DNA from 4 places in the Paeniglutamicibacter sp. ORCA_105 genome. Region 2 is predicted to be linked to each of the others. Evidence: riboswitches for the same ligand, from Rfam matches in the RefSeq annotation. Region 2 holds a riboswitch; each other region holds the start of a gene.
What was found. A riboswitch is a leader RNA that binds a small molecule or an ion and turns the genes downstream of it on or off. The one in region 2 is predicted to bind thiamine pyrophosphate.
Positions count from the first base shown of each region.

Region 1: linked by a shared signal. The riboswitch ahead of ACIPUB_RS14870 (3-oxoacyl-ACP reductase) and the one ahead of thiM (hydroxyethylthiazole kinase) in region 2 are both predicted to bind thiamine pyrophosphate.
Region 3: linked by a shared signal. The riboswitch ahead of ACIPUB_RS17730 (sodium:solute symporter family transporter) and the one ahead of thiM (hydroxyethylthiazole kinase) in region 2 are both predicted to bind thiamine pyrophosphate.
Region 4: linked by a shared signal. The riboswitch ahead of thiO (glycine oxidase ThiO) and the one ahead of thiM (hydroxyethylthiazole kinase) in region 2 are both predicted to bind thiamine pyrophosphate.

Region 1 is NZ_JBIXLM010000032.1:5,864-13,510, forward strand. Features, by position in the region: gene ACIPUB_RS14850 (SH3 domain-containing protein) at 1-601, opposite strand, end outside; gene ACIPUB_RS14855 (ferritin) at 899-1,387, opposite strand; gene ACIPUB_RS14860 (hypothetical protein) at 1,533-1,928, opposite strand; gene ACIPUB_RS14865 (Tex family protein) at 2,100-4,478, opposite strand; TPP riboswitch at 4,612-4,705, shown strand; gene ACIPUB_RS14870 (3-oxoacyl-ACP reductase) at 4,785-5,549, shown strand; gene ACIPUB_RS14875 (LLM class flavin-dependent oxidoreductase) at 5,568-6,902, shown strand; gene ACIPUB_RS14880 (hypothetical protein) at 6,977-7,333, shown strand; gene ACIPUB_RS14885 (thermonuclease family protein) at 7,351-7,647, shown strand, end outside.
Region 2 is NZ_JBIXLM010000026.1:31,080-38,726, reverse strand. Features, by position in the region: gene ACIPUB_RS13385 (peptide MFS transporter) at 1-130, shown strand, start outside; gene ACIPUB_RS13380 (DUF4190 domain-containing protein) at 241-783, opposite strand; gene ACIPUB_RS13375 (M4 family metallopeptidase) at 929-2,107, shown strand; gene pgm (phosphoglucomutase (alpha-D-glucose-1,6-bisphosphate-dependent)) at 2,199-3,836, shown strand; gene ACIPUB_RS13365 (aldehyde dehydrogenase family protein) at 3,967-5,430, opposite strand; TPP riboswitch at 5,552-5,650, shown strand; gene thiM (hydroxyethylthiazole kinase) at 5,642-6,475, shown strand; gene thiE (thiamine phosphate synthase) at 6,472-7,131, shown strand; gene thiD (bifunctional hydroxymethylpyrimidine kinase/phosphomethylpyrimidine kinase) at 7,128-7,647, shown strand, end outside.
Region 3 is NZ_JBIXLM010000048.1:2,224-9,870, reverse strand. Features, by position in the region: gene serA (phosphoglycerate dehydrogenase) at 1-1,510, opposite strand, end outside; gene ACIPUB_RS17740 (acyl-CoA reductase) at 1,730-3,199, opposite strand; gene ACIPUB_RS17735 (hypothetical protein) at 3,221-4,414, opposite strand; gene ACIPUB_RS17730 (sodium:solute symporter family transporter) at 4,411-5,892, opposite strand; TPP riboswitch at 5,883-5,998, opposite strand; gene ACIPUB_RS17725 (ABC-F family ATP-binding cassette domain-containing protein) at 6,480-7,647, opposite strand, start outside.
Region 4 is NZ_JBIXLM010000004.1:4,671-12,317, forward strand. Features, by position in the region: gene ACIPUB_RS02790 (SipW-dependent-type signal peptide-containing protein) at 1-288, shown strand, start outside; gene ACIPUB_RS02795 (signal peptidase I) at 318-920, shown strand; gene ACIPUB_RS02800 (hypothetical protein) at 917-1,408, shown strand; gene ACIPUB_RS02805 (ATP-binding cassette domain-containing protein) at 1,422-3,809, opposite strand; gene thiE (thiamine phosphate synthase) at 4,257-4,937, opposite strand; TPP riboswitch at 4,952-5,087, shown strand; gene thiO (glycine oxidase ThiO) at 5,082-6,314, shown strand; gene thiS (sulfur carrier protein ThiS) at 6,311-6,550, shown strand; gene ACIPUB_RS02825 (thiazole synthase) at 6,603-7,406, shown strand; gene ACIPUB_RS02830 (4a-hydroxytetrahydrobiopterin dehydratase) at 7,430-7,647, shown strand, end outside.

The sequences.
Region 1 (7,647 bases), on a different contig from region 2:
CGGTGGTCGTGAACTCGGTTGGTGCCATGGCCTGTATGCCGGTGGCGGGGCGGCTCACGTTGATGCGAGCCAGGTAAGCGCTGGGAACCCAGCCGACATCCTTGCCGGTGGAGATCTTGGCCCAGGTGCCAAGCTCGTCAACCTTGCGGACCTGGATGTTTGCCGCCAGCACGCGCAGCACCGGATAGTTGGTGCCAGAGCCCTTGCGCAGGTTCAGGTCAGCAGTGCTGCGGTGGGTGGGTATGAAGTCTTCGTCCGGCACTTCCGGCGCGCTGGGGGCTCCGCCAACCGATGCGGGATTTTCCGGCAGCTGGCTGGCGACCGGACGCACGGGAACGCGCGGGGGCTGCCGGGGCGCCTCGAGTCGTTCGAGACATTGGGCCGGGAGCCATCCAAAGGTCTGTCCGTGCTGCACGCTGGCCCACAGCCCGCTGACTCGAAGCAGGTAGACCGGGGTGCTCTGGGGAATCAGGTACTGGACCGCGTAATGCCGGCCAGCCCCTTTGCGCAGCTTGAGTTCCGCGGAGGTCCGGTGCGTGGGTCCCGCGGCTTCCACCGGGGCAGAAATCGGCTCGGTGCGTGCGAAGTCGAGTTTCTTCATGCGGACAGTCTCCACCCGAAAGCGCCCGATCCGGGGTTGGTCAATGCCATACGTGCACGGACGTGAAACACGGTTATGACCTCACTGAACAAGTGGTTGACCTGGGAATGGAATGCATGGCGCAACGTCTTGCACGGCGTCACGATTCGCCAGGATCGTTCACGAATAACCACGTATCGAGGCGCGGCACCTGGACATGCCTTACCCCATGTTATTGCACACACGGCCAAGGCCCCCAGTCGCGGACCGGGGGCCTTGATCACATCTTCGCCACGGGCAACCCCGCGACGGTGGTTTCTAGCGTGCAGCCAGTTCGCTGTCCAGGCGAAGCAGGCCGTTGCCGTCGTTGTTGATCATCTTCACGCGGTCCAGGATTTCACCGACGGTGGCTTCCTCTTCGACCTGTTCCTCGATGAACCAGGTCAGCATCGGCACCGAGTCGATGTCGCCCTCGTTGTGTGCCAGGCGGTAGAGGTCCCGGATGGATTCGGAGACCTTCTTCTCGTGGTCGAGGGAAGCCTGGAAGGCACCGTCAACCGTTAGCACGTTCAGCCCGGGGGCACCGATGGCGCCGATCGCCGGGTGTGCTCCGCGGTTGGTCATGTGGGCGATGAACTTCTCCGCGTGTACCAGTTCCTCGGCGGACTGTGCACGGAACCATGCGGCGATGCCGGGCAGGCTCAGGACATCCATTTCGATGGCCAACTGGCGGTACACAGTCGAGGCCTGGAGTTCCAGGGTGATCTGGTCGTTGAATGCGTCGGCAAGCTTTCCTGTAAGTTCCATGGCACACACGCTACGCGCTCCGCGGGGGCTTGTCACCGAAGTATGGCCGTACTTACCTCGGGCTAAATATGTCATGCATTGCGTACCGGCGAAGGGCTACCAAGGTGATGCTCACCTTGGTTAGCATGCCTTGGTCGCGACGGGTTCAAGAGGAAACGATGCGCTGCCCGGCATGGATCTTGGCCACCGCCCGGTGGCCGTCGCGCACCCCAAGAAACAGGCCGACCAGCATCACGGCCAGCCCCGCCATCAGGGCTGCGGGATGGACAAAACAAGGTAGCGTCACCAATGTTGAGAGGATGCCTCCGGCTGCCATGATCACCGCGGCCAACCAACAGCCCATGGTGCCCTTGTTCGCCGCCGCGTGATGGCCCAGCAGCCAGCACTCGTCGCAGTGGGTCAGGGCGCCGGTGCGGATCCCGATCCAGGCATTGCGCCTGATTTGTCCGGTGGCGGCGGCTTTCATCATGTAGGCCATTGCAACCATGAGCAGCACCATGAATACCGTCATGATCAATTCGCTCAGTGTTTCGCCATCCATTGCGGGCTTCTCTCAGTGTGCTTCGTGGCCGGAACTCCCGTCCGGAGCGTGGGACATCGCAGACAACGGTACGCCACCTTTCGCGTGGCCGACATCCGTGGCAACGCGCCGGGTTTCCGGTGGCGGCCCATTCGGGGCCGCCACCGGATGCCTTGGCGCGGTTGGCCGGTGCTAGCTGCTCAGGCCGGCGCGGCGCAGGGCCTCGGCCATGGCGGTGTTTGCGTTGGACCCGGCGGCGTTGGCGGGCCGGTTCTGTTGCGGTTTGCCGCCGCGCTGGCTTCCCTCGCCGCCGCGCGCCGGGCGTTGGCCCCGCTGTTCGTTGCGCTGTCCGGTGCCTCGCGGGGCCCGGTCCGTCCGCTCGGCTTTGGCCCCAGGCTCGTCATCCAGGCGCAGGGTGAGCGAGATGCGCTTGCGCGCCGGGTCGACCTCCAGCACCTTGACCTTGACGACCTGGCCCGATGTGACGACCTCGCGCGGATCGGAAATGAACTTGTTGCTCATGGCCGAGACGTGGACCAGTCCGTCTTGGTGGACTCCCACGTCAACGAATGCGCCGAAGGCGGCCACATTGGAAACGGTGCCTTCCAGGATCATGCCGACTTGCAGGTCGCCGATCTTTTCCACGCCCTCCTTGAGGTTCGCGGTCTTGAAGTCGGGGCGCGGGTCGCGGGCAGGCCGCACGAGTTCGGCGATGACGTCCTTGACCGTGGGCAGGCCGAATTGCTCGGTGACAAATTCTGCAGCATTCAGGGTGGCCACCGATTGGTTGCTGGCCTCGGCGGCTGCCAGCAGGGTTTCGGCCAGTCCGTACGCCTCAGGGTGCACGGCGGAGGCATCCAGCGGCTGCTTGCCGCCGGTGATGCGCAGGAATCCGGCACACTGCTCAAAGGCCTTGGCTCCCAGGCGCGGAACCTTCAACAGGGACCGGCGGGTGTTGAAAGGACCGTTCGCATTGCGGTGTTCGACGATGTTGCGGCTCAGCAGCGAACCGACTCCGGCCACCCGGGCCAGCAGTGCCGGGGAAGCGGTGTTCACATCCACGCCGACGGCGTTGACGCAGTCCTCGACCACGGCATCCAGGGAGCGGTCAAGCTTGGCCGGGGTCAAGTCGTGCTGATACTGGCCCACGCCGATTGACTTGGGTTCGATCTTCACCAGTTCGGCCAGCGGATCCTGCAGCCGGCGGGCAATGGACACCGCACCGCGGATGGAGACATCCAGGTCCGGCAACTCGGCGCTTGCCAGCGCCGACGCCGAATACACCGATGCCCCGGCTTCGGAGACGATGACCTTGGCCGGCTTGTTGGTCAGCTTGGCGATGACCTCGCCGGCAAGCTTGTCGGTCTCGCGGCTTGCGGTCCCGTTGCCCACGGCAATCAGTTCGGTGCCGTGCTTGGTTGCCAGTGCCACCAGGGTCGCCACGGAGGCATCCCATTTGTTCGCCGGGGCGTGCGGGTAGATGGTCGCAATGTCGACCACTTTGCCGGTGGCGTCGACGACGGCAACCTTCACCCCGGTGCGCAACCCGGGGTCCAGCCCCAGCACCGCCCGGTTTCCGGCAGGGGCGGCGAGCAGCACGTCGCGCAGGTTGGCGGCGAAGACCTTGACGCTGGCTTCCTCCGCGGCCTCGAAGAGCCGCGTGCGCAGGTCCGCCTCCAACCGTGCCAACAGGCGTCCGCGCCAGGCCAGGCGAACGGTTTGTGCCAGCCACTTGCCGGCCGGCGCATCGGCAGCGGCCTTGATGCCCAGCGAACGGGCGACGGCGGCCTCGTATCCGGCCCGCGCCTCGGTGAGCGCCGCGTCGTCGCGCGGGTCCGCCTCGGCCAGCTCCAGGTTCAGCGCACCCTCGCGTTCTCCGCGCAGCAGCGCGAGGATGCGGTGTGAGGGCTGCGTGGCAACGGGCTGCACGAAATCTTCGTAGTCGGAGAACTTCGAGGCATCCGCCGCAGGGGCGCCGGATGCGATCTTGGACGAGATCTTCCCTCGTGTCCACAGCCGTTCGCGCAATTCGGAAACCAGCACCGCGTCCTGCGAGGCACGTTCGGTGAGAATGGCCCGGGCACCGGCCAGGGCATCAGATGCCGCATTGACCTCGTGCTCGGGGTTCAGGAAGGTGGCTGCCAGCGCTTCGGGATCCTGGGCGGGATCAAGGATCAGCGAGTCGGCCAGCGGCTCGAGTCCGGCCTCGCGGGCGATCTGGGCACGGGTGCGGCGCTTGGACTTGTACGGCAGATACAGGTCCTCCAATTCGGCCTTGGTGCCGGCGGCCATGATGGCGGCCCGCAGCTCGTCGGTGAGTTTCCCCTGCTCCTCGATGGCCTTCAGGATCGCTTCCCGGCGGTCTTCTAATTCACGCAGGTAGCGCAGCCGCTCCTCAAGCAGGCGCAGCTGGGTGTCGTCCAGGGTTCCGGTGGCTTCCTTGCGGTATCGGGCAATGAAGGGGACGGTCGATCCGGCATCGAGCAATTCGACGGCGGCCTTCACCTGCCAGTCGGCAACCGAAGCACCTCCGGAAGTTAACTCGGCGGCAATGGTCTGGATTATTCGCATCTGGCTCACCCACACTAGTTTGCCGCATCCGTAGCACTGCCCGCGGACACCGACCGGTGACGCCGGGCGTGTGTCGCCTCCGTCCTTGCCCTTGATTCGGGGATTGCCCCGTACCGGTGCTACGTTGGCCACAGGACTCGACACGGGGTGCCGCCTGGCGGCTGAGAGATAGACCCGTTGAACCTGATCTCGATAATCCGAGCGAAGGGATGCCGGTCCGGCTTGAACTGCCCTCGTACCCCAAATTCCTGGACGCCCGTCGGCTGGTTCCATGGCATCCCTTCGCCCAACAGAAGGGTGCAAGAAATGCTTATCAAGGACCAAATCGTGTTGATCACCGGGGCCGGACGCGGACTCGGGGCAGACCTAGCCCGGGCCTTTGCGCGCGAAGGCGCACGGCTCGTATTGAACTACCGCTCCAGCGAAACCGCCGCCCGGGAACTGGCAGCCGAGTTCGGGGCCGATCGCGCGATCGCGGTCCAGGCCGATGTCGCGAACACGGATCAAGTCTCCCAATTGGTGGCCAGGGCGCAGGAACATTTTGGTGCTCCCATCACCACTGTCGTCAACAACGCCCTGCCCGATTTTTCGTTCAATGGCGACGCCCGTGCCAAAGCCGATGGAATCGGCTACATGGCTTTCGGGGAGCAGTTCACCGGCATCGTCGGCGGTGCGCTGAACACGATCCAGGCAACCCTGCCCGGCATGAGAACCGCGGGCTTTGGCAACATCGTCAACATCGGGACGAACCTCTTCCAGAACCCCGTGGTCCCCTACCACGACTACACCGCGGCCAAGGCTGCCCTGCTGGCCATGACCCGCACGTTCGCGGCCGACCTGGGCCCGGAAAACATCCGCGTGAACATGATCTCCGGCGGCCTGCTTCGCACCACCGATGCCTCCGCGGCCACCCCGGAAGCGGTCTTCGATCTGATCGCCGGCTCCACGCCACTGCGCAGGGTCACTTCCCCGGCGGAGTTCGCCGACGCCGCACTGCTGTTCGCTTCACCGTGGTCCCGGGCGGTGACCGGGCAGAACCTGGTTGTCGACGGCGGCCTGGTGATGAACTAGGCGGTCGGGTAAAGAATCGTGGACGCCACACGCCAATTGCACCTGAACGCCTTCATCTACGGGGCGGGCCACCACACCATGGGATGGCGCCACCCCGAATCCAGCGCCGACCGCGTCGGCGACATTTCCTACTACGAGGAACTTGCCCGGATTGCCGAGCGCGGTTGCCTGGATGCTGTCTTTTTTGCCGACGGGCAGAGCGTGAACCACGAATACGCGGCAGGGATCCCCTGGTTCCTGGAACCGGTGACTGCTCTCAGTGCCATGGCCCGTGCCACCAGCCGCATCGGGTTGGTCACCACGATCTCGGCGAGTTTCTACGCGCCCTTCCACGCCGCCAGGCTGCTGGCCTCGCTGGACCACATCAGCGGCGGGCGGGCGGGCATCAACGTGGTGACCTCCATGTTTGACGCCGAGGCCCGCAATCATTCCATGGATTCCCTGCCGCCCCATGCCCAGCGCTACGAGCGCGCCGAAGAGTTTGTTGTCGCGTTGCAGGGGTTGTGGGATTCATGGTCAGATTCTGCACTGCTGGTTGACCGGGAAGCCGGACGTTACCTTGATCCGGCGCAGGTCCGGCCGATCAACCACCGCGGCAACCATTTCTCTGTCGCCGGCCCGCTGACAGTCCCCCGGTGCCCGCAGGGGCGGCCGGTGCTGTTCCAAGCGGGATCCTCGGAAGCCGGCCGCTCCTTTGCGGCCCGCCATGCCGAAGCCATCTACTCCGTTTCCTGGGACAGGGAATCGGCAGTCGAGTATGCCGCCGACATCCGGCGGCGACTGGATCTTGCCGGACGCTCCAAGGACCCGGTTCCCGTTCTTCCCGGGCTGGTCACGTACATCGGTGCCACGCGGGAAGCGGCATGGGAAAAGAAGCGCGTACTGGATTCATTCATTGACACCGGGTCGGCCATCGCCGAGCTCAATATGTTCACCGGCCAGGACTACAACACCCATCCGCTGGACGACAGGGTGGATCCGCTGCCCCCGGCCGAGGACTTCACCGGCCCACAAGGCCGCTACCTGACCGTTCAACGCATCATCGAAACCCAGCGCCCCACGCTTCGCGAACTGCTGGGGTTCCTGGCCGCGGGCGGGGGCCATACAACCATGATCGGCACCCCCGCCGAGATCGCGGACGAGATCGAGGAATGGTTCATGTCGGGCGCCTGCGAGGGCTTCAACCTCATGTGCCCAAGTTATCCGGCGGGATTGGATGATTTTGTGGGATTGGTCGTACCGATCCTCCAAGAGCGCGGCCTGTTCCGCTCCTCCTACCCGGGAACCACGCTGCGCGAGACACTGGGCCTGGCCAGGCCTGCGCGCCTGGAAACCGTGCCGGCACGCGGGTAGCAGCTCGTCCCTGGGTGGGAGCACTCATGGGTTACCCAGAGTTCTCCCACCGGGGAACAACTAAGATGGAACCCATGACATTTTCACGCTCCAAAAGTGCACTGCTGGTTTCCGGCGCAGTCCTCCTGCTCTCGGCGACCGGTTGTGCAACCATTGCCGACACGGCCTCTTCCGCAGCTTCCTCCGCCGCCACGCAACTGGCCGACGGTGCCAAGAAGGAACTCATCAAGCAGGCTTGTGCCCCCATCCAGGACGGCACCATCAACGCAGCCGACCTCAAGGTCGTTGCCTCCATGGTCGACGCCGTCCGCGAGGGCGGGCTGCCCCCGGAGATCGTCAGCGCACTTGACGATGTGGCTGCCTCCGGCGACCAGGTCCCGGCCGATGTTCAGGCCCGGCTCGTTACCGCCTGCGACAACGCCCTGGTCTAGGAAAATGAGCGACAGCCATGAGTAGGTCCCGTCGTCGACGCGGTGCCGTCCCGGTGCTTGTCTTTTGCGCAGCGGTCGTCGCCGGAACGTGGTTGTTGCTTCCCAAGGTCAACGGTGGTTACGGGGACCGAACGGATGGCCCGGACGCAAGCGCAACGGTTCAGCATGTGGTCGACGGTGACACCCTCTACCTCATCCTGGACGGCGAACGAACCAAGGTCCGGCTGCTAAACGTCGACGCACCGGAGATTCCCCGCCCGGACCAACCCGGGGAATGCTTCGGCCGGCAGGCGGCCGAATTCCTGGCCAAGAAA
Region 2 (7,647 bases):
GGCCGGTTTCTACACCGAGGGCAACGAGGTCACTTATTTCCTTGCCCTCGGCGGAACCGCCATCGTGCTGGGCGTTGCCCTGCTGCTGGCCACCCCGGCCCTCAAGAGGCTGATGGGCGAGGTCCGCTAGACCTTCGGCATCCCGCTCCCACGAAGTGGGCGGGCCACGAACGCAGACAGCGGCCGCAGCCGGCATTCTTGCCGGTTGCGGCCGCTGTCTTTTTGCCCGCGGATCCTGCCCTAGTAGTTGTACGCCCCCAGCGTGCTGCCCAGGAAGATGAGCACGACCATCCACAGCAGGAAGATCGCTGCTCCCAAGTAGCCTGTGACCAGACCGGCAATGGCGACACCGCGCATGTGCGGTTCGCGGCGCAGGGCAAGGTGGCCGCAGATGATTGCCGCCAGTTGGGGGAAGAAGAACAGCCCGACGCTGAACAACCCGATGATTCCGGTCACCAGCGAAACGATGGCCAACACGCCGGCCGGGCGCTGGGCCTGCACCGGGTAGCCGGGCTGCGGATAACCGGCTTGCTGTGACCCCGTTTGGGCAGGTCCTGGCCGCGTGTAGCCGGGCTGCCCGTAACCGTTATGGCCCGCCTGGCCCACACTGCCAGGACTGCCCGGACCGCGGCCCAGCCCGATCGGCGGGCCATCCAGTGGCTGGTCCAGATAGGGATTGCGCGGCGGAGCCGCATGCGGGTTGTGCGACCAGCGCGGGTCGCTGGGATCCCCAAACGACGGTCGGTGCTCTGGATCGTGCGCTGCGTCCTCGGGATTCCCCATGGTTCCTGTTCCTCACTTGTGCCCGCCTGCCCATGCACCTTCATGCACCGGCCCGGCACCGTCTCCGGCCCCCCAGTTTAGCCACGATTGCCCGGCACAGCATGCTCACATTCGCTGCTCAGGAACCGGTGGGAGAGTTGGCACCATGCACAAGGCAACACACCTTCCGGATACGGACCCCCACCCCCGGCACCATGCCGTACCCCCGTACCTGCTGATGTCGATGGCGGCCTGCGACGGCGCGTGGGCGGCGCCCGAGGGCATGCGCGAGTTCATCGCCCCACCCCCTGAACCCGGGAAAGCGGAAGGGCCCGGGGCCGAAACCCGTGCACGCATCGCCACCCGGGCCCGCCGGACCCTGTTGCTGGACCAGGCCCTGCTGCACGACCGGGCCACCACGGCCACCGACCTCGATCGGCTGATCGAACCCTCCGGGCGGCTGAACCGCTCCATCTGCGACGCGCAGGGCGCCGAGACCACCCCCGGCACCGACGCCCGCACCGAGGGCCTGGACCCCGTGGCGGATGAGGACGCGAACCGCGCCTTCGACGGGCTGGGCGCGGTCCACGCGTTCCTTGTCGAGATGCTCAAGCCAAACTCGCTGGACGGGGCCGGACTGGGCCTGGGCGGCACCGTGCACTACGGCTTGCACTACGCCAACTCGTTCTGGGACGGCACCCAAATGGTGATGGGCGACGGGGACGGGGAGATCTTCGAGTCGATGACGTCCTCCCTGTCGGTGATCGCCCACGAGCTGGGGCACGGCCTGCTGCAGCACACCACCAACCTGGCCTACCGGGGCCAATCGGGAGCGCTGAACGAGTCGATTGCCGATGTCCTGGGCGCACTCGTGGAGCAGTTCACCGCCGGCCAGGACGCGGCGAGCGCCAGCTGGCTGATCGGCGAGGGACTGTTCACCGACAAGGTGCGGGGCCGGGCCCTGCGTTCCATGGCGGCGCCGGGCACCGCCTACGACGACCCGATCCTGGGCAGGGACCCGCAGCCGGCGACCATGTCCGGCTACGTGCAGACCGCCGAGGACCACGGCGGGGTGCACCTGAACTCGGGCATCCCCAACCACGCGTTTTACCTCTTTGCCACGGCCCTGGGCGGCAACGCCTGGGAAACCGCCGGTTCCCTGTGGTTCGACGTGGTCGCCACGCGCGCGCTGCCTGAGGATGCGGACTTCGGCACCTTTGCCGAACAGACCCTGCTCCAGGCCCGCCGCGACCACGGCGCCGGATCCAGGGTGGAGCTTGCGCTGGCCGATGCCTGGGACACCGTCGGCGTGGTCCCCCGGGTGAGGGAAGCCGAGCAGGAATGACCCGACGCACAGCGGGTCCCGGCACGAAACCATGAACCCGCACCGCGGCGTCTTCGGCCGCGGCAACGCAATCAATGAGAAACTGGGGGGCATGGCCCATCCTCGCGCCGGGACCCCGGCACTGCCCCAAGACCTTATCGATCTCCCAGCGGTGCGCGACGCGTACTTCGATATCCACCCGGATCCCTCCGACCCCGCCCAGCGCGTGGCCTTCGGCACCTCCGGGCACCGCGGCACCTCACTGAACGGTTCCTTCAACGAGGACCACATCGCCGCCATCACCCAGGCCATTGTCCAATACCGGCGCGGCGCCGGGATCACCGGACCGGTCTTCGTCGGCAAGGACACCCATGCCCTCTCGGATCCTGCACAGGACACGGTGCTGGAGGTCCTGGCCGGCAACGACGTGTCGATCCTGGCCGATGCACGCACCGGCTGGACCCCCACCCCGGCCCTGAGCCACGCCATCCTGGCGCACAACGCCGACCCGGCGGCCCCGCGCGCCGACGGCATCATCATCACCCCATCGCACAACCCTCCCGCCGACGGCGGGCTGAAGTACAACCCTCCGCACGGCGGCCCGGCCGACACCGACGCCACCTCGTGGATCGCGAACCGCGCCAACGAGCTGCTGGAGGCCAAGCTGGCCGGGGTCAAGCGGATCCCGCTGGGCACCGCGCGGCTGGGCGGCAAGATCGGCTCCTTCGACTTCATGGCGTCCTACGTCAACGACCTGCCCTCCGTGCTGGACCTGGACGCGATCCGCGATGCCGGCATCCGCATCGGAGCGGACCCGATGGGCGGGGCCGCCGTCGACTACTGGGGGGCGATCGCCGAAACCCACAAGCTGGACCTCACCGTGGTGAACCCGGGCGTGGACCCGCGCTTTGCCTTCATGTCCCTGGACACCGACGGGAAGATCCGCATGGACTGTTCCTCGGCCGACGCGATGGCCTCGCTGATCGCCGCCCGCAGCTCCTTCGACATTGCCACGGGCAACGACGCCGACGCCGACCGGCACGGCATTGTCACCCCCGATGCCGGGCTGATGAACCCCAACCACTACCTGTCCGTGGCGATTGACTACCTCTACAACCACCGCACCGGGTGGTCGCCGGATGCTGCCATCGGCAAGACGCTGGTCTCCTCCTCGATGATCGACCGGGTCGCCGCCTCACTGGGCCGCACCCTGGTCGAGGTCCCGGTGGGCTTCAAGTGGTTCGTGCCGGGGCTGCTGGACGGTTCCGGCGCCTTTGGCGGCGAGGAATCCGCGGGCGCATCCTTCCTGCGCCGCGACGGGCGCACCTGGACCACCGACAAGGACGGAATCCTGATGGCGCTGCTGGCCAGCGAGATCACCGCCGTCACCGGCTCCTCCCCCTCGAAGCACTATTCCGCGCTGGCCGCGGAGCACGGCTCACCGAGCTATGCGCGCATCGACGCCCCGGCCGACAGGGAGCAGCGGGCACGGCTGGGGAACCTCGCGGCCACCGACGTAGCCGCCGAGGTGCTCGCGGGCGAGGAGATCACCGCACGGCTGACCGAGGCGCCGGGCAACGGGGCGAAGATCGGCGGGCTGAAGGTCACCACGCAGAACGCCTGGTTTGCCGCGCGCCCCTCGGGCACCGAAGACAAGTACAAGATCTACGCCGAGTCGTTCCTGGGCGAGGAGCACCTGGCCCGGGTGCAGGCCGAGGCGAGGGACATCGTCTCGGCGGTGCTCGCGTAGGCGCATGCTTGGCCGAAGGCCGGGTGGTTCCCGCATGCGTGGACCCCCCGGCCTTCGGCCATTCCGCGGACAAGCCGTGAAATCCTGCAAAAACCCTTGCCGGCATGGATATATGCCGGGCGGGGAATTCCTACATGAGCCTGTCGAGGAGTTTGGACTTCGCCCAGGTGTAGGGCGGGTAGATCGCCTTGAGCGTGTCCACCACGGTGGTCTTGCCCATCACGGAGCGCATCTGCGAGAGCCGCTCGAAGCCATGCCGCCCGTGGTATGAACCCATGCCGGAGGCGCCCACGCCCCCGAAGGGCAAGCCCGGGACGGCCAGGTGCAGGCTGGGCGCGTTGTGCACGATGGCCCCTGCCCGCACCTGGTCCCCGAAGGCGGATTGCAGCCGCGGGTTCTCGCTGAAGAGGTAGGCGACCAGCGGGTTGGGGCGCGCATTGATGAAGCGCACGGCCGCGTCGAAGCTTTCCACCGCGATGATCGGCAGGATCGGGCCGAAGATCTCCTCGCGCATCAATTCCGAGTCGGGATCAACGTTGGCCATCACTGTCGGCTCGATTTTCAGGGTGTCAGTGTCGTACCCGCCGCCGATGAGGACCTCGCCGTGCTCCAGGTAGGAAACCAGCCTGTCGAAGTGGGCCTTGTTGACGATGCGGCCGTAGTCGCGGCTGGCCAGCGGGTTCTTGCCGTAGAACCCGGTGATCGCCTTGGCCAGCTGCTTTTCCAGGTTCGAGGCGGCGTCGCCCACGGCCAGCACGTAGTCCGGCGCCACGCAGGTCTGCCCGGCGTTCATGAACTTCCCGAAAGCCAGCCGGCGCGCCACGGTGGCGGAGGACCCGTCCATCACCACGGCCGGGGACTTCCCGCCCAGCTCCAGGGTCACGGGTGTCAGGTGCTCGGCCGCGGCGCGGGCCACGACCTTCCCCACACGCTCTCCGCCGGTGTAAAAGATGTGGTCGAAGTGCTGTTCCAGCAGGACCTTGCTGGTTGAGGCCCCGCCTTGGACCACGGCGCACGCCCGGTGGTCGAGGAACTTGGGGATCAGCCGGCCCAGCAGCGTGGAGGTGGTCGGCGCCAGTTCCGAGGGCTTGAGCACGGTGACGTTGCCCGCGGCGATGGAGGCAACCAGCGGGGCGAGGATCAGCTGCAACGGGTAGTTCCAGGCGCCGATGACCAGCACCACGCCCAGGGGCTGCGGCTCGATCTTGGCCGCCGCCGGATGCAGGACCAGCGGGATCTTCACCGCCTTGGATTCCATCCACTCGGAGAGGTGCAGTTGCGCGTGGTCTATTTCCGCGCGCACCATGTCGATCTCCGTCATCTTGGCCTCGACCGCGCCCTTGCCCAGGTCGTCGGCCAGCGCGTCGATGAAGTCCTGTTCGTGCGCCTCCAGCATGCGCTCGAGGGCCTTGAGCTGCGAGGCCCGGAAACGGCGCGGGTGCGCCAGCCGGGTGGCCACCACGTCGTGCATCGAGGCGACGATCTCCACGATGTTCTCCGGCAGTTCGGGCACCACTTCGGGCAGCTCGAGCTCGTTCAGCGCCGTCGCTTCGCGAGGCGCCGCGGATTTGTGTGAGGTGTCGGAAGTGCCCATCCCTTGAGCCTACGGCCACTGTGGCATCGGCAACAGGCCGCCACGCTTGGCGGCCTCGGTGCGCGGGCGGTGCGCGGTGACATCGACTGCCGACCCCGGTGCCAGGTGGGATAGGCTCGCGCATAGTGACACGGGGTGTCGGCACTTGCGGCCGGCTGAGATGAAACCCGTAGAACCTGATCTAGTTCGTACTAGCGGAGGGATGTTGCTCATGGAATCCATGGCGCCTTCAATTCTCGTAACACCCGGCGAGCTCGCCGATGCCCTGGGCGCGCTGCGCGCCTCCTCACCCCTGGTCCAGTGCCTGACCAACACCGTGGTCACCAACTTCACCGCCAACGTGCTGCTGGCGGCCGGCGGGTCCCCGGCCATGGTGGACGTTCCCGGGGAGGCCGGCGACTTCGCCTCCGTGGCCGCGGGCCTCTTGGTGAACCTGGGCACCCCGAACACGGAGCAGGCGGCCGCCATGCGCGAGGCCGTTGCCGGCGCCGGCACCGCCTCGACGCCCTGGGTGCTGGACCCCGTGGCCGTCGGTTCGCTGCGCGTGCGCACCTCGCTCGCCCGCGAGTTCGTGGCCGCGCGGCCCACCGTGATCCGCGGCAACGCCTCGGAGATCCTGGCGCTGGCCGGTCAGGCCGTCGGCGGGCGCGGGGTCGAGTCCACCGACTCGGTTGCCGCCGCGGCCGGCGCCGCCGGGAGGCTGGCCAGGGAAAGCGGCGCCGTCGTCGCCGTCTCCGGGGAGGCGGACCTCGTCACCGACGGGGTGCGCACCGTGCACGTTCACGGCGGCAGCGCTCTGCTGACCCGCATCACCGGCGGCGGGTGCGCGCTGGGCGCGGTCTGCGCCGCCTTCCTGTCCACCGGCGGGGACCCGCTGGTCGCCACGGTTGCCGCGCACGCCTTCTATTCTGCCGCCGCCGAACGCGCGGCCGCCGCGGCCGCGGCCGCCGCGGCCGCGGGCCCCGGCACCTTCGCCCCGCTCTTCCTCGATGCCCTGGCCGCCGTCTCCCCCGCGGAGCTGGGAGCGACGGCGGTGCTCTCATGAGCAGCTACGGCGTGTACCTGGTCGCGGACTCCGCCTCCACCGCCGGCCGGCCGCTAGCCGACATCGTGAAGGCCGCGGTGGACGGAGGGATCACGACGGTGCAGCTGCGCTGCAAGGACATGCCGGCCGGCGAATTCGCGGACGTCGTGATGGAATGCGCCCACCACACCGCCGGGCGCGCGTCACTGCTGGTCAACGACCGCGTCGACGTGTTCCTGGCCGCCCGCGCCGCCGGCGCCTCGGTTCAGGGCGTGCACATCGGCCAGTCCGACCTGCCCGCGGCCCTGGTGCGCGAACTCATCGGGCCCGATGCCGTGCTGGGGCTAAGCGCCGCCGGCGAGGCGCAGATCGACGCCGCAAACAAGCTGCAGCTCCGCTCCCCGGGCACCATCGACTACCTGGGAGTCGGCGCCGTGCACGCCACCCCCACCAAGAAGGATGCCCCCGAGCCACTGGGCCACGCGGGCCTGGCCCGCGCCGTGGCGCACAGCGACCTGCCGGTCATCGCCATCGGCGGCATCGACGCGGACGACGTGGCCCCGCTGGCCCGCTCCGGCGCCGCCGGCGTGGCGGTGGTCCGCGCCATCTGCGCCGCCGAGGATCCGCGCGCCGCAGCCACGAACCTACTCAACCTCTGGGAGGGCACGAAGCCATGAACACCCCGAACACCAGCACCGTGAAGAACATCCTCTCCATCGCCGGCTCCGACCCCTCCGGAGGGGCCGGGATCCAGGCAGACCTCAAGTCCATTGCCGCCGCCGGCGGCTACGGCATGGCCGCCATCAGCGCGCTGACCGCGCAGAACACCCGCGGCGTTAGCGCCGTGCATGTGCCGCCGGCCGGCTTCCTGCTGGCGCAGCTGCGCGCGGTTTCCGAGGACATCGGCATCGACGCGATCAAGATCGGGATGCTCGCCAACGCAGCGGTCATCGACGAGCTCGGCGGCTGGCTGGCCGGGATCCGGACCGCCGCGGGCTCCGATGCCCCGGCGGTGGTGCTGGACCCCGTCATGGTCGCCACCAGCGGGGATTCGCTGCTGGATGCAGAGGCAACCAGCGCGCTGCGGCGCCTCTTTGCCCACGTCGACGTGATCACCCCCAACATCCCGGAACTTGCCGTGCTGGCGCGCGCCGAGGTCGCCGGGAACTGGGAGCAGGCGGTGGCCCAGGCGC
Region 3 (7,647 bases), on a different contig from region 2:
CGATGGCCAACACGGCGACAGCCTCGCCGCGCTCTTCCTTGCGGGCCACCTGCATGCCGGCAATGTTCACGCCTTGCTCGCCCAACACGTTGCCCAAGGTGCCAATGACACCGGGACGGTCTGCGTAGCGCAGGACGATCATGTGGTCGATGATCGGGATCTCGATTTCGTAGCCGTTGATGCCGACCAGCTTTTCGATCTGCTTCGGGCCGGTCAGCGTGCCGGCCACCGAAAGCTGGGTTCCTTCGGTCGAAGCGCCCGCGACCGTGAGCAGGTTGCGGTACTCCGGGGAATCCGGGGTGGTGACCAAACGAGTGGCCACGCCACGCTGTTCGGCGAGCACCGGGGCGTTGACGTAGGATACCTGGTCGGAGACAACGTCCATGAAGACGCCCTTGAGGGCCGAAAGCTCCAACGCCTTCACATCCAAGGATGCGATTTCGCCGGCAACAACCACGTCGATGCTGGTGAGGGAACCAACGGTCAACGCGTTGAAGATGCGTCCCAGCTTCTCCATCAGCGGGATGCCCGGGCGGACGTTCTCGTCAATGATGCCTCCGGCGACGTTGACCGCATCCGGGACCAGTTCGCCGGCCAAAGCCAAGCGAACGGACTTGGCCACGGAAACGCCTGCCTTTTCCTGGGCCTCATCCGTGGAGGCTCCCAGGTGCGGGGTGACGGTGACGTTCTCGAATTCAAAGAAGGGAAGGTCCGTGCTCGGCTCCTGGACGAAGACGTCAATGCCGGCACCGGCAATTTCCTCGTTCTTCAGTGCGGTGTAGAGCGCGTCCTGGTCAACCAGGCCGCCGCGGGCCACGTTGATGACGTAGGCGGAGTTCTTCATCTTGGCGAAGGCATCCTTGCCGAGCATGCCCACGGTTTCAGGAGTCTTGGGCATGTGGATGGTCACGAAGTCGGACTCGGCCAGGAGCTCGTCCAGATCCACCAGGGTGACACCAAGCTGCTGCGCGCGTGCCGGGGTGATGTAGGGGTCGTAGGCAAGGATTTCCATACCGAAACCCTGCAGGCGGGCAGCGACCAGCGCACCAATGCGGCCCAGGCCGATAATGCCGGCCTTCTTCTCGAAGAGCTCCACGCCAGTGTAGGAGCTGCGCTTCCATGCGCCGCTCTTCAGCGATGCGTTGGCAGCGGGAATGCGACGGGCGAGGGACACGATGTGGCCCACGGTCAGCTCGGCTGCCGAAATGATGTTGGAGGTCGGGGCATTCACGACCATGACGCCGGCCTGGGTGGCTGCCTTGATGTCCACATTGTCCAGACCCACACCCGCGCGGGCGATGACCTTCAGGTTCTTGGCGGCCGCAATGGCTTCTGCGTCGACCTGGGTTGCGGAGCGCACGAGGATGGCGTCAACATCTGCAATCGCGGACAGCAACTGGGAGCGGTCCGCACCGTCGGTCTGGCGAATTTCGAAATCGGGACCCAGGGCCGCAACGGTTGCGGGCGAGAGTTCTTCGGCCAATAGGACGACTGGCTTGTTTACAGACACAGGGGTGGCACCTTTGCTATTTCAGTGGGCTGGATGCTTGGACCGGATTGAGACGGGCCAGATACCAGAATATCGTCCGCCTCGTCATAATCCCGGCTCGATAGGTCGATGTTACGGGACAAATCCGGGTCACTGTGCGCATAGTCACAGACACTTGGCTTACGGGGCAATACGTGGCTTGGACCGCGCAATCCGCTCTCCCGCTCATCCCAGTGGCCATCACTCGGCCCTGGATCCGGCCGGCGGCTCGATGTCCACCCAGCGAATCAGGGCCGTCAGGTTGCCGACACCATCGTGGTGCCATCCGGCGGCAGGCTCAGGCATGCTCCCCACGGCGCAGATCCGGTCTACCCCGCACGCGCCAAGCGCATCGGACCACGCTTCGAGCGTTTGTGGCGAACAAGCTACGCCCACCGTCTGCAGGTCACGGCGCAACGGTTCCATCAGGTGCAGCACCTCCTCGATTCCCTCGACGGAGTGGATACGGAGGAAACGGTTCAGGGGCGAAGGAACAAGGGTTTCGGGCCGGGAGTCATGGACAACGGTCCAGTTGTTGCCCGCCGGAGCGGTGAAGTACAGCGGTCCGTCATCAGCGTAGGAACGGAATTCCTGGGTCGAGCGCACCCTGTCCAGGGCGACATGCTCGTCAAGGCCCAGCCGGGCCCGGGGCTCCGCGAGGTCGAATAGTTGCATCTGCTCGGCGACCGCGGCGGCAAAGCGTCCCGGGTCGACCTCGCCGCCGCGTTGGGCAAAGACGGCATGGGGTGACAAGCAACCCTGTTGATCGTACTGGGAGGCGTCGTAGGCGACCTTCCGGGCAGTATTCGCAAATTCCGCTTCAGTCAGTGCCTCGACACCGATCACCGCAAAACTTACCTTGTGCCCGTGCGCAATGAACCTCACGCCGGACGGCACGCGGGCCGACACCGATGCAATGGCCGCGCCGCCGCCGGTCGCCACCACTGCGTCGGAACGGGCAAATGCCGCACGCTCGATCTCTTCGGCTCCCCCGCCCCAATGGACAACCGCCAGGCAGGAGGCCAACGCCGGGTCTTCCTCGGCGATGCTCTGGGCCAGGAAAACCGCAAAAAGCGGTTCGCCCGAGGCCGACTTGCCCAGCATTGCCGACTTCACCAGCAGTGTGCACACCACGTTCCACGCAGCCAGGCCAGGCACGTTCCCGGCCAGGACCTGTGTGGTCAGGCGTGGTCCATAGGCCTTAGAGCGGCCCCCGGCACCATTGGGCCGGAAACCGTCCAGGATCAGGGGGTCCTCCAGGTCCTGGGCGAGGAAGCGCAGGAGGCGATCATGCCGGAAGGTCTGCAGGTAGCGGGCCAGGCCGCGGCGCACCATGGCGGGGGCATAGCCCGTCACCGCCGGCAGCACGGCCTCGGCCCGCACCCGCCAGTGGTAGTCCGGATCGTCCCACCGGGCGAAGACCTTCCCGAGCACGTCCACCACGTCCATCACCGGCCTGTTGGCCAGGTGCTCCCGCTGGGCAGCAAGAAGCCGACTCGCCACCAGGTCCAGGAGGGCGGGAGACATCTGCGGCACGCGAACCACGATGCCGCCCACCGTCATTTCCCGCCAATCGAGCCCTTCGAGCTCGTGGGTTTCAAGTTGCGGCAGGAAGTAGCCGTCGATTGCCGGGGCCTCGGCGCTGCCCGGCACCGCGAGGGATCCGTCCATGTACGTTGGTTCCTTCATGGCTCAACCCCGGTTCGCGCCGAACATCTCATCCAGTGCCATGGAGCATCCCCTGGCTTCGGCGGCCTCGGCGCGTCCGAGCAACACGAAGTCGGGTTGTGCACCTGCTCCCCCGGTTGCCGGTGGCACCAGGTATCCAATGTCCTCGGCGAGCACCGCGAGGCACGATCCCCTGTTGGCCAGGTCGTAGTGCACGATCAGGCCGTGGCTGCCCCGTTCCGCGTCCCGTCCCGTTTGGGGATCAATGACCCGGATCCGGCTCCATGCCGGGACCGCCTTGCGCCGCTGGCCCGGCTCACGGCCCAGCCATGCCTCGCGCAGCGTGGAGTCGTAGTACTGGGTACTGATTTCGGTCATGCCGTAGTAGTTCACGCACCATTCATCGGCAATGCCGAGGCGTTGGGCAAAGAGAGACCGCAATTCCTCGGCCCCCACCTCGCGGGAACGTCCCTTGTATCCACCGGTGTCCAGCAGCCTGCTGCCGGCGGGCAGGGAGAAGAACAGTCCTTCGCGTTCGAGGGCGTCGAGCAGGTGCACGTAGGCAAAGGAGGTGCCCAGCAATGCCACCGGTTCCCCGCTTGCTTCCGCATCGCGCAGCACCGCGGCCAGTCGTTTCCAGTCGAGGGTGTCGCCCGCCATGAAGTGGTCGCTTCCCGTGGCCCCAAAGGCGTCCACCAGCTCACCCAGGAAATGGGCCAGGGATGAACTCGGGTTCTCCGTCGGGCCGGGGTTGAGCACCAGCAGTGGCATACGCCGTGTATCGGGCAGGAAGTAGTGGGCGAATCCCTCGCGCGCCGAGGCATCATAGAGGTGCAGGTGCGGGTGGTGGTTCCTGCCGCGCGTGGACGGGTCCGTGCTGCCACTGGTCATGAAGACGGCTGCGGAGTCTTCCGCCGGTGCGCAGGCCAGGGTCAGTTCCTTGAACGCGGTCAGGGGCACCGCCGGGATGTCCTGCCACTTGGCGACGACGCCGGGCTGTGCACCACGTGCCCGGCAGAAGCGCTGGTAGGGAATGTTGCGTTCGAATTGGTAGGCGAAAAGTTCAAGCGCCATGGCGTTGAATTCGGCGTTATCCGGGCACTGTCCCGTTCCGTGGGCCTGGACCGGCTCCGGACCCCGCTCAATAAACGCCTGGAGGCGCAGGTCCAGGTCGTCGCGTTCGGCCCCGGGCATGCTGGTGGATCCATGGCCGTTCATCGGGCGTTCTCCTCTGCCGTGCTGGACTCGAGCAGCTCGCCGGTGTCCGCGGTTGGCCCCGACGGTCCGTCCAGGCTCCGGGCCTGCCCGCCCAGCGACGCCAGGTCCGTGCTGCGCCCGGCAATGGCCGACACCAGCAGGGTCACCACTGCGGAGGCCGCAAGTGCGGCGAGGAACGGGGCCAGTGACAGTCCCTGGGCAAAAGTGGCGATGGCCACGGCGGCCGGCAGGTTTCCTCCGGCGATCCAGCCATAGCCCAGTGCCGCCACCAGCCCGGCGATCGATCCGCATATCGCTCCCGTGGAGGTCGAGCGGCGCCATAGGCCCAAGAGGATCGGGATGATCGTCGCGGCACACAGCAAGTCGGCGATCAGGAACAGTCGCAGCACCGAGAAGCCTTGGAAGGCAATCAGAGCGGGGATCGCCGTAAACACGATCGTGGCTATGCGCGCCCCGGTGAGGCCGAGTCTGGGTACATGGGTCACGGCCATGGCAGCCAACCCGTTTTGCAACGTGTCCACCGTGGAGGCAACCAAGGCCAGGGTCAGCACCAAGACCGCAGCAAGCACCCAGCCCGGCTGGGACTCAAGCAGGGCAAAGAACGGCACCGCCGGCGTGCCCAGGGCGACACCGTAACCGGCCGCGAGCAGCCCAACCAGGGCCGCCGCGAATACCACTGGAAACCGGGTGACTGCCCCGATAACGGCGCCGCGGCTCAGTGCGCGGGAATCGCGTGCTGCCCAGACACGTTGCCAGTACCCGTTGTGGAAGAGCGTTGTGGCGGTGACAGCCACCACCAACGTCAGCGCGGCCTCGACACCGCCAAGGTCAACGGTCAGAAGTGCCGGGTCCAGCGGTGCCTCGGCACGGGCAAGTCCCCCGAAGAGCACCATGCCGACGACCAGTAGCAAGGCGAAGAGCATCCAGGATTGCCAGCGGTCGGTGCGGATCGAGGCCCGCAGACCGCCGTAGGCGGTGTACAGGGCGGTGATCAACGCCACCGCGACAATGCCCAGCCGAGGGTCCAAGTCGGACATGCGTCCTAACACCGCGCCAATGGCTGTCAGCTCGGCAGACAGGGCAATGAGCATGTACATCATGGAAATCACCAGTGCATAGATGTGCATGGTGGATCCATAGCGCAGGCGCACAAACTCCACGAGGTTGTGTCCTTGCGGGATCAATGCCCGCAGCCTCTTGCCCACCAGAACGAGTCCAATCAGCGGCACCGTAACTGCTACGGCATAACCGACCACTCCGGCAATGCCCGTACTCGCACCGATTTCCGGTGCTGCAAAGAGAATCCAGGCACCCACCCCCGAGGCAAAAAAGGACAATCCCAGCCCCAGGCCGTTTTGGCTATTGCGCGCCACGGCGAATTCCTCGAGGTTTCGATCCCGGCCCAGTCCAAGGCCAACCCAGGCAAACACCGCCAAGACCAACACCAATATCGCCAAGGACACGGAAAAATCAAGCATCTGCAAACATCCCTTCGCCGGCATTACCCGGACAGGTTCATGCGGTCGGCGACACCCTAAGTCGCCCTCTCAGCCTGGTCTTTCCCAAGCTCCCGCGTTGTGTGACCGACTCTAGCCACAGGTTGAACCGGTTCCCAACCCAACGCCCTCCAACACCTCGAATATGACGTGGACCATCCGATTTCTCCCGCACTGGATGGATATGCGGTTCATGGAGCTCGACAGCATCCATGGAAAAGGAGTTGAAGTGACAGGCGAGGCGCCCATGCTCGTGCGTTTTTCGCGCAGAGCCGTTGACACGTGCGCGCAGCGGCTCTGAAAAACCCCTAGCCATGTGGGACTTGGAAACGCTGGATTGGAGGCTATGTTGACTCCAGGCACGCCGAAGAAGATTACCTTCGTCAACCCGTGTCAGGTTCGATGATCTTGATGCAGAATGTCCTGGGTACGACTGTGAAGTCCACGTCGGGGATCCTAACCGGGTCCAAGATCTATGGATAACACTTCGTAGCTGGCTACGTGTCGTTGCCCTCTGGAACGGCGACGTCCGGGACTTTCCGCAGCCCCGAACGAGCGCCGAAGAGCGCTCAGGCGCCGCGCACCGCGACTTCGCCGGACTTGGCGTTCTCCGTCCCGAACACGAGGTAGCGGTTGGCGATCTTCTCGGTGAAGAAGCGGTCGTGGCTGACCACCACCACGGCACCAGGGAAATGCAGCAGCGCTCGTTCCATCACCTGGGTGCTGGACATGTCCAGGTGGTTCGTCGGCTCATCCAGGATCAGCACCGAGGCACCCGAGAGCAGACACATTGCCATGGCCACACGGGCACGCTGGCCTCCGGACAGATTTCCGATGCGGTTCTTCAAATCCGCCTCGGAAAACTGGAACATGGCCAGGAACCGGTTCACCGACTTTTTCGTCGCACTGAACGCCAGGGAATTCGGCATGGCATTCACCGCGTGGGTCACGGTGTCGTTCGGATCCAGTTCGTCAAGGATCTCGTTGTAGGAAACGACCGCGGCACCCTTGGTCCAGGTGACGTATCCCGAATCCTGCTTTTCCTGTTCGGTGAGTACCCGCAACAGCGTCGACTTGCCGCTGCCGTTGGCACCGAGGATCACCATGCGGTTGCCACGCCGGACCTCGAAGCTTAGGTCAGTGAAAAGGGTCTTCTCCCCATAGGACTTCGATAAGCCCTCAACTCGACAAAGGGTGTCCTTGATGTGCAGGCCACCGTAGATTTCGGTGATGATCTTGTCCACGGGCCGCGGGGCGCGTGACTTCTTGATTTTGGAAAGCTTGTTGTCCAGGCCCTTGCTTGCAGCCTTGGCTGCTTCCCGGCGGTCGGAGATGCCTTCGGCTTCAAAGGCGAGGAGCTCCGACTCGTGAACGAACTGGGACTCAAGGGACTTGAGCTTGAACTGCTTGGCCACCACGTACTCGGCGAAGTTTCCCGGGTATTCGTGGAGGTGGAAATTCTCGACCTCGATGATCCTGGTAACCACCGAGTCCAGGAACTTGCGGTCGTGCGAAACGATGATTGCCGCGCCCTTGAATGACTTGAACCAGTTCTCCAGCCATTCAACACCCGCAACATCGAGGAAGTTGGTGGGTTCATCCAGAAGCAGCACATCCGGGTCCTCGAGCAGGATCTTTGCCAGTGCAGCACGGTTCCGCCAACCGCCGGACAAGGAATCGATGGGGCAAACCCGATGGGCCTCGTCGAAGCCCAACTTGGTGAGCACGGTGTCGATG
Region 4 (7,647 bases), on a different contig from region 2:
GTCACGCTCACCAATTCGAGCAACGCCGGCAGCGGGACGTTCCGCATCAGGGTGGATCCTGGTCTGCCAACGGCAACAGGTGCGCTCGCGCCCTATCTCACCACCGACCTCTACAGGGTCCAGGGCACCGATTGCTCGGTGAACCGCATCGCAATAGCAGTGGAGCTGGGACAGGGCCAAAGTGGCACGCTCTGCCTGACAGTCGCACTGGCGACCAATGCCCCGGCAACCCTTGGGGGAGCGGTAGCAGGCGTTGGCTTCAACCTCAACGCCACCCAACTCCAGTAAACCCACCACGCAGATAGGTATGGTCCCCCATGTCCCGGCATACGGCAGCACATTCATCCGTCGCCCGCCACGCACTTGGCCGGGTCGGGACCGCCGTCAGTTTCGTCGCCCTGGTTGTTGCCTCGTTGGCAGCATTGGTGCTCATCGTGGTCCCCGCCCTCACGGGGTCGCAGGCTTATTCGGTGCTGACCAGCTCCATGCTGCCGAACTATGGACCGGGAACGTTGCTGGTCGTCAAGCCCGCCCCGTTTGAATCATTGAACGTCGGCGACGTGGTGACCTACCAGCTTGAATCGGGCCGCCCGGAAGTCATCACCCACCGCATCGAATCGCTCGCTGCGGACCAGTCGGGCATGCGCACGCTGGTCACCCGGGGAGACAACAACGATGTTGCCGATGAAACCCCTGTCACCGAGGTGCAGATGCGCGGGAAGCTGTTCTACGCGGTGCCGTACGCAGGATTCGCGGCCAATTGGTTGGGCAACCACGACCGCGGACTGGTGGGCAACCTCGTTGCAGCCGGGCTGATTGGCTACGGTGCCATCACCATGATCCGCGGACTTGTCGCACGGCGGCGTGCCGCGGCGACCCCCGACCAGGACGAAGAGGCCTCCTGGCAGGTATCGGCGTGAGCGCGCGCGGCACCCGCGAGCGGTCGGGTTCGTGGCGCATCGCGGCGATTGTCTACGGCGTCATCGTGGTCCTTGGGCTCGGCGCCACCGGAGCACACGCGCTGTGGACGCTGAACGGGTCGGTGGCCTCCACTGTGGTCGCCGGCCCGTGGGCACCGCAGGGCGTGAACCCCGCAACCGTGACCTGTACCCGCAAGGACGGGCCGCTGTTGGGCGATTCATACTCCGACCTGACCCTGAAACGGGGCGCAGTCGACGCCACCGGATACACGGTGCAGGCCGTGCGGAACTCGGTCACGACCACAAAAACCACATCGAACACAACGGCAACCTTGCGCCTGGACGGCGCGGCCCTGCTGGGCACCTACGTGTATGCCGTGACAATCACGCCCACGGCCTCGGGGCTTAGCGGCGCGCCGGCGCGCGTCACGGCGGAGCTGTCCAAGGTCCTGCTCGTGACCAGCGTGAAGTGCACCCCGGCCTCGTAGCGGGCCGGGACGGCTACGCTCCGACGTAGGCTCCCAGGTGCTTGCCGGTCAGCGTGGAACCATCGGCCACCAGCTCCGCAGGGGTCCCCTCGAAAACGATGGTGCCCCCGTCGTGGCCCGCGCCCGGACCGATGTCGATGATCCGGTCCGCGTGTGCCATGACGGCCTGGTGGTGCTCGATCACGATGACCGACTTGCCCGACTCCACCAAGCGGTCCAGCAGGCCCAGCAGCTGCTGGACGTCCGCGAGGTGCAGGCCGGTGGTCGGCTCGTCCAGGATCAGGATGCCGCCGGTTTCTCCCATGTGGGTGGCCAGCTTCAGGCGTTGGCGTTCGCCGCCCGAGAGTGTGGTCAGCGGCTGGCCGATGCCCAGGTAGCCCAGGCCCACGTCGGAAAGCCGGGTGAGGATCTTGTGTGCTGCCGGCAGCTTCGCCTCGCCGGCGGCGAAGAATTCCTCGGCTTGCGCCACCGACATCGCCAGCACCTCGGAGATGTCCTTGCCGCCCAGGTGGTAGTCGAGCACCATCGAGTCAAAGCGCTTGCCCTCGCACTCCTCGCAGGTGCTGGAGACCCCGGCCATCATGCCCAGGTCGGTGAAGATGACCCCGGCGCCATTGCAGGTGGGGCAGGCGCCCTCGGAGTTCGCGCTGAACAGCGCCGGCTTCACGCCGTTGGCCTTCGCGAAAGCCTTGCGGATGGGCTCCAGCAGCCCGGTGTAGGTGGCGGGGTTGGAGCGCCGCGATCCCTTGATGGAACCCTGGTCGATGCTGATGACGCCCTCGCGCCCGGCGACCGATCCGGTGATGAGCGAACTCTTGCCCGACCCGGCGACGCCGGTGAGGACAGTGAGCACGCCAAGCGGGATGTCCACATCAACGTTCCTGAGGTTGTTGGTGTTGGCGCCGCGCACCTGAAGCGCCGAGGAGGAGGTGCGCACGGCCTCCTTCAGCTTCGCCCTGTCATCCAGGTGATGCCCGGTGATGGTGTCGGAGGCGCGCAGGCCTTCCACCGTGCCCTCGAACATGATCTGTCCGCCGCCGGAACCGGCTTTTGGGCCCAGGTCAACGACGTGGTCGGCGATGGCGATGGCCTCGGGCTTGTGCTCGACGACCAGCACGGTGTTGCCCTTGTCGCGCAGGGCCAGCAGCAGCTCGTTCATCTTGTCGATGTCGTGCGGGTGCAGCCCGATGGTCGGCTCGTCGAAGACGTAGGTGACGTCGGTGAGCGAGGAGCCCAGGTGGCGAATCATCTTGGTGCGTTGCGCCTCGCCCCCCGAAAGCGTTCCGGAGGGGCGGTCCAGCGAGAGGTAGCCCAGCCCGATGTCGACGAAGGAATCCAGCGTGTCCCCGAGCGCGTCAAGCAGCGGGGCCACCGATGGCTCGCGAAGCCCGCGGACCCAGCGCGCCAGGTCGCTGATCTGCATGGCGCAGGCATCGGCGATGGACTTGCCATCGATCTTCGAGTTGCGGGCGTGCTCGGCCAGGCGCGTGCCGCCGCATTCGGGGCAGGCGGTGAAGGTGATCGCACGCTCGACGAAGGCGCGGATGTGCGGCTGCATGGCCTCGACATCCTTGGCCAGGAACGACTTCTGCATCTTGGGGATGATGCCTTCGTAGGTGAGGTTGATGCCCTCGACCTTGATTTTGGTCGGCTCCCGGTGGAGCAGGTCATGCATTTCGGCCTTGGTGAACTTGGACAGTTTCTTGTCCATGTCGAAGTAGCCGGATCCGGAGAAAATGCGCCCGTACCAACCGTCCATCGAGTAGCCGGGAACCGTCAGCGCCCCCTCGGAAAGTGACTTGGTCTCGTCAAACAGCGCGGTGAGGTCGAAGTCGTTGACCTTGCCGCGACCCTCGCATTCCGGGCACATGCCGCCGGTGATGGAGAAGGATCGCCGTTCCTTGATCTTCTTCCCGCCCTTTTCCAGGGTCACGGCGCCTGCCCCGGAAACCGAGGGGACATTGAAGGAGTACGCCTGCGGGGAACCGATGTGGGGTTGTGCCAGCCGCGAGAAAACGATGCGCAGCATGGCGTTGGCGTCGGTGACCGTGCCGACGGTGGAGCGCGGGTTGGAGCCCAGGCGTTCCTGGTCCACCAGGATCGCGGTGGTCAGCCCCTCGAGCGTGTCGACCTCGGGGCGGGCCAGGGTGGGCATGAAACCCTGCACGAACGCGGAGTAGGTCTCGTTGATCATGCGCTGGGACTCGGCGGCGATGGTGCCGAAGACCAGCGAGGACTTGCCCGAGCCGGAGACCCCGGTGAACACCGTGAGGCGGCGCTTGGGGATCTCGACGCTGATGTCCTTGAGGTTGTTCACCCGGGCACCCCGCACGCGGATCACCTCGTGGCTGTCGGCGGCATGCCTCGTTGCGGACGTGCTGGTCGTGGTCTCGCTGGTCATTGCTTCTCCCATTCGTGCCGGCTCCGCGGCGGCGGAACTCCCCACGCCTAGACTATCGCCCGCACCGCCGCCCGGTCTTCCTGAAAACTGCCCCTTCTACCGGGCTATGGATTGCCGTCTCCGGGTCGTTGAAAATGAGCGGTACGGAAGCCCGTCCGTGACATTTTTTCTTGTATCCGTGCCAGCGGTAAGGACCAAACGGAGAATTGGGGATGAGGGGTTTCGCGGGAACTGTCCAGTGCGGTCATGGAGCGAGCGGATGACTTCGATGCCGTGGGAGGGGAGCGCTTCGACGCCCAGCGTGTGGTGGACGACGACCGGCGGTTTCCCGGCCAGGGTCTGCGTATCGAACTTCCCCTCGTCGGTGATGGCCCGGTCGGAGTCCTGAGTAGTTGGCGGCGACCGGGCCGATACCCGATAGGGCCGGAAGGCCGGAGGTGTCGTCGGCTAGCCCAATTCCGGCAGCCTGGACAGCAGCGCCCGCGCAGCAGCAGTCGGGTCGTCCGCGTCCGTGATGGCGCGGACCACCACGATGCGCGAGGCACCCGCCTCGACGACCTGCTCCACGTTGCCCAGGTCGATACCGCCGATAGCGAACCACGGCTTGGTCGTCTTCAAGGAGGCGGCGTGCTCCACCATCTCCAGTCCGACGGCCGCGCGCCCGGGCTTGGTCGGGGTGGCCCACAGCGGGCCGACGCAGAAGTAGTCGGTATTGGGGTCAGCAGCCGCCGCGGTGATCTGCGCCGGGTCGTGGCTGGAAAGCCCCACGGTGACGGAGGGCCCGAGCAGCGATCTGACCCCGGGCAGCGGCAGGTCTTTCTGGCCCACGTGGAACACCGGTGCTCCGGAGAGCATCGCCAGGTCGGCACGGTCGTTCACCGACCACAACTTGCCGAATTCCCCGGCCACTTCGCGCAATACCTGGAGCAGTTCGAGCTCCTGCCCGGCGTCCAGGTTCTTGTCGCGCAGCTGGATGATGTCCACCCCTCCGGAATAGGCGGCGCGCAGGAAATCCGCGAAATCACCGCGCTCGGCCCGGGCATCGGTGCACAAGTAAAGGCGCGCGGAAGCGAGGTCCGGGGCGCTTAAGACGGGGGTCGCTTCATCTTGGGTGGTGATCTGGCTCATGTCTCCTAGACTAGTTCAGTACCGCGGGAGCCAGGAAAGCTGGCTGAGAGGGCGCCGATTGCGCCGACCGACAGACGCCGCCTTCGAAAACAGGGTGGCGTGGAACCTGATCCGGCTCATACCGGCGTAGGGAAGGAGACCTCGATGTCGCGCACCGTGCCCGACCCCCTGTCCACCGACGTTGCCGTCATCGGCGGCGGAATCATCGGCCTGGGCATCGCCCTCGAAGCACAGCGCGCAGGGCACCGCATCATGCTCATCGACCCGGACCCCGCCTCCGGTGCGACGTTCGCCGCTGCCGGCATGCTGGCCCCTGTCAGCGAGCTGCACTACCAGGAAGAGGACCTGCTTTCCCTCACCCTGGCCTCGGCCGCCCGCTGGCCCGATTTCGCCCGGACCCTGGCCGCCGAGACGGGCCTGGACCCGGGATTCCGCACCACCCCCACGCTGGCCCTCGGCGCGGATGCCGCCGACCGTGCCGCGCTGGGCGACCTGCGCGAGGCACAAACCCGGCAGGGGCTTGAGGTCACCCGGATAACCACCCGCGAAGCGCGGGCGCTCGAACCGTTGCTTTCCCCGCATATTTCCGCCGCCCACCTCATTGCCCAGGACCACCAGGTCGATCCGCGTGCCCTGGCCAAGGCCATCATGGAATGCCTTGCGGCAACCGGCACCAAACGCGACGGGGTGGAATCGGGGCAGACGCTGGTCCGCACCCGGGCAACGGCCCTGCTGCACGAGGATGCCGCCGATTCGGGCTCCCGGGTCACCGGGGTGCTGCTTGCCGACGGCACCGAGGTCCGCGCCAGCGAGACGATTCTCGCCAACGGCCTGGGCGCCGCCGATTTCGCTGGACTGCCCGATGCGCTGGTGCTGCCGTTGCGCCCGGTGCACGGGGACATCCTGCGGCTGCGCGTGCCCGAGCACCTGCGCCCGCTGACCACCGCCACGCTGCGCGGGATGGTGCGCGGGGTGCCGGTCTACGTGGTCCCGCGCGAGGATGACACCGTGGTCATCGGGGCGACCGCCCGCGAGGACGGCAACCCGGGGGTCAGCGCCGGGGGAGTACACCAGCTGCTGCGCGATGCCCAGGTGCTGCTGCCCGCGGTCGCCGAGCTCGAACTCATCGAAACCACCGCCCGCGCCCGCCCCGGCACACCCGACAATGCGCCGTTGCTGGGACGCATGGCCTCGGCGACCGGGCCGGATGTGCCGGGTCTACTGATCGCCACCGGGTTCTTCCGGCACGGCGTGCTGCTGACCCCCATCGCCGCCCACATCGCCGTCGAGCTGATCGCCGGCCGCAGCGACCCCGCCTGGGACCGCTTCCGACCCGACCGCTTCTCACCGGCCCTGAAACCCAAGGAGTATTCATGAGCACCATCCAACTCAACGGCGCACCCAGTCCGCTGGCCGCCGGGACCACCCTGGCCGAGCTGGTCACCGCAGTCACGGGGCGCGAGCTGCTGCCCACCGGCAAGCCCGCGGACGGCGGACGCCTGGGCGTGGCCGTTGCCCGCAACTCCGGCATCGTCCCGCGCAGCCAGTGGTCGGTGACCGAGCTTGAGCAGCACGACGACATCGAAATCGTCACCGCCGTCCAGGGCGGCTAGGTCCCTCCCTGCACATCCGCTCCGCCCCCCTCTTGGAAGAAAGCGAAGGACCATGACACAAACACTCACCGAGACCGAACCGCTGGTCATCGACGGCATCGCCCTGGGTTCCCGGCTCATCATGGGCACCGGAGGCGCACCGAGCCTGGACGGACTGGGTGCCGCGCTGGTTGCTTCCGGCACCGAGCTGACCACGGTGGCCATGCGCCGCTACAGCGCGCCCGGACCGGGGTCCACCGGCGGCACCAACCTCTTTGACCTGCTTCTCGAGAACAACATCCGCGTTCTGCCCAACACCGCCGGCTGCTTCACCGCCCGCGAGGCGCTGATGACCGCCGAGCTCGGACGCGAGGCCCTGGAAACCGACTGGGTCAAGCTCGAGGTGATCGCCGACGAGCACACGCTGCTGCCCGACGCCGTCGAACTCGTCGAGGCCACCGAGGCCCTGGTGGAGCGCGGCTTCAAGGTCTTCGCCTACACCAACGACGACCCGGTGCTGGCCCTGCGTCTCGAACAGCTCGGGGCCGCGGCCGTCATGCCGCTGGGTGCCCCGATCGGGACCGGGCTGGGGATCCTGAACCCGCACAACATCGAATTGATCGTCTCCCGGGCCTCGATCCCCGTCATCCTCGATGCCGGAATCGGCACCGCCTCCGACGCGGCGCTGGCCATGGAACTGGGCTGCGACGCGGTGTTGCTGGCCTCGGCGGTGACCCGGGCACAGGATCCGGTGCGCATGGCACAGGCCTTTAGACATGCTGTCATTGGTGGCAGACTGGCGGCACAAGCAGGGCGCATCCCCAGGCGCACCCATGCCCTGGCCTCCTCCGCCATGGAGGGACGCCCGGATCTCTAGAACCGGAACCGAAGGAGAGAACCATGCCCGCAAAAGATGTTCTGAGTCTCGAACAAGTCCAGGCGAATCTGTTGCAGCTGCCGCAGTGGCGCTACGGAATGGGTGCACTGCGCACAGCGTTGAAGTGCGAGTCCTCGGCCTCCGCCCTGGCGCTGTTCTCCACCATCGGCGCCCTGGCGCAGGAGGCCAACCACCACCCGGACGTTGATTGGCGTTACGACACGTTGTTCATCACCCTGAC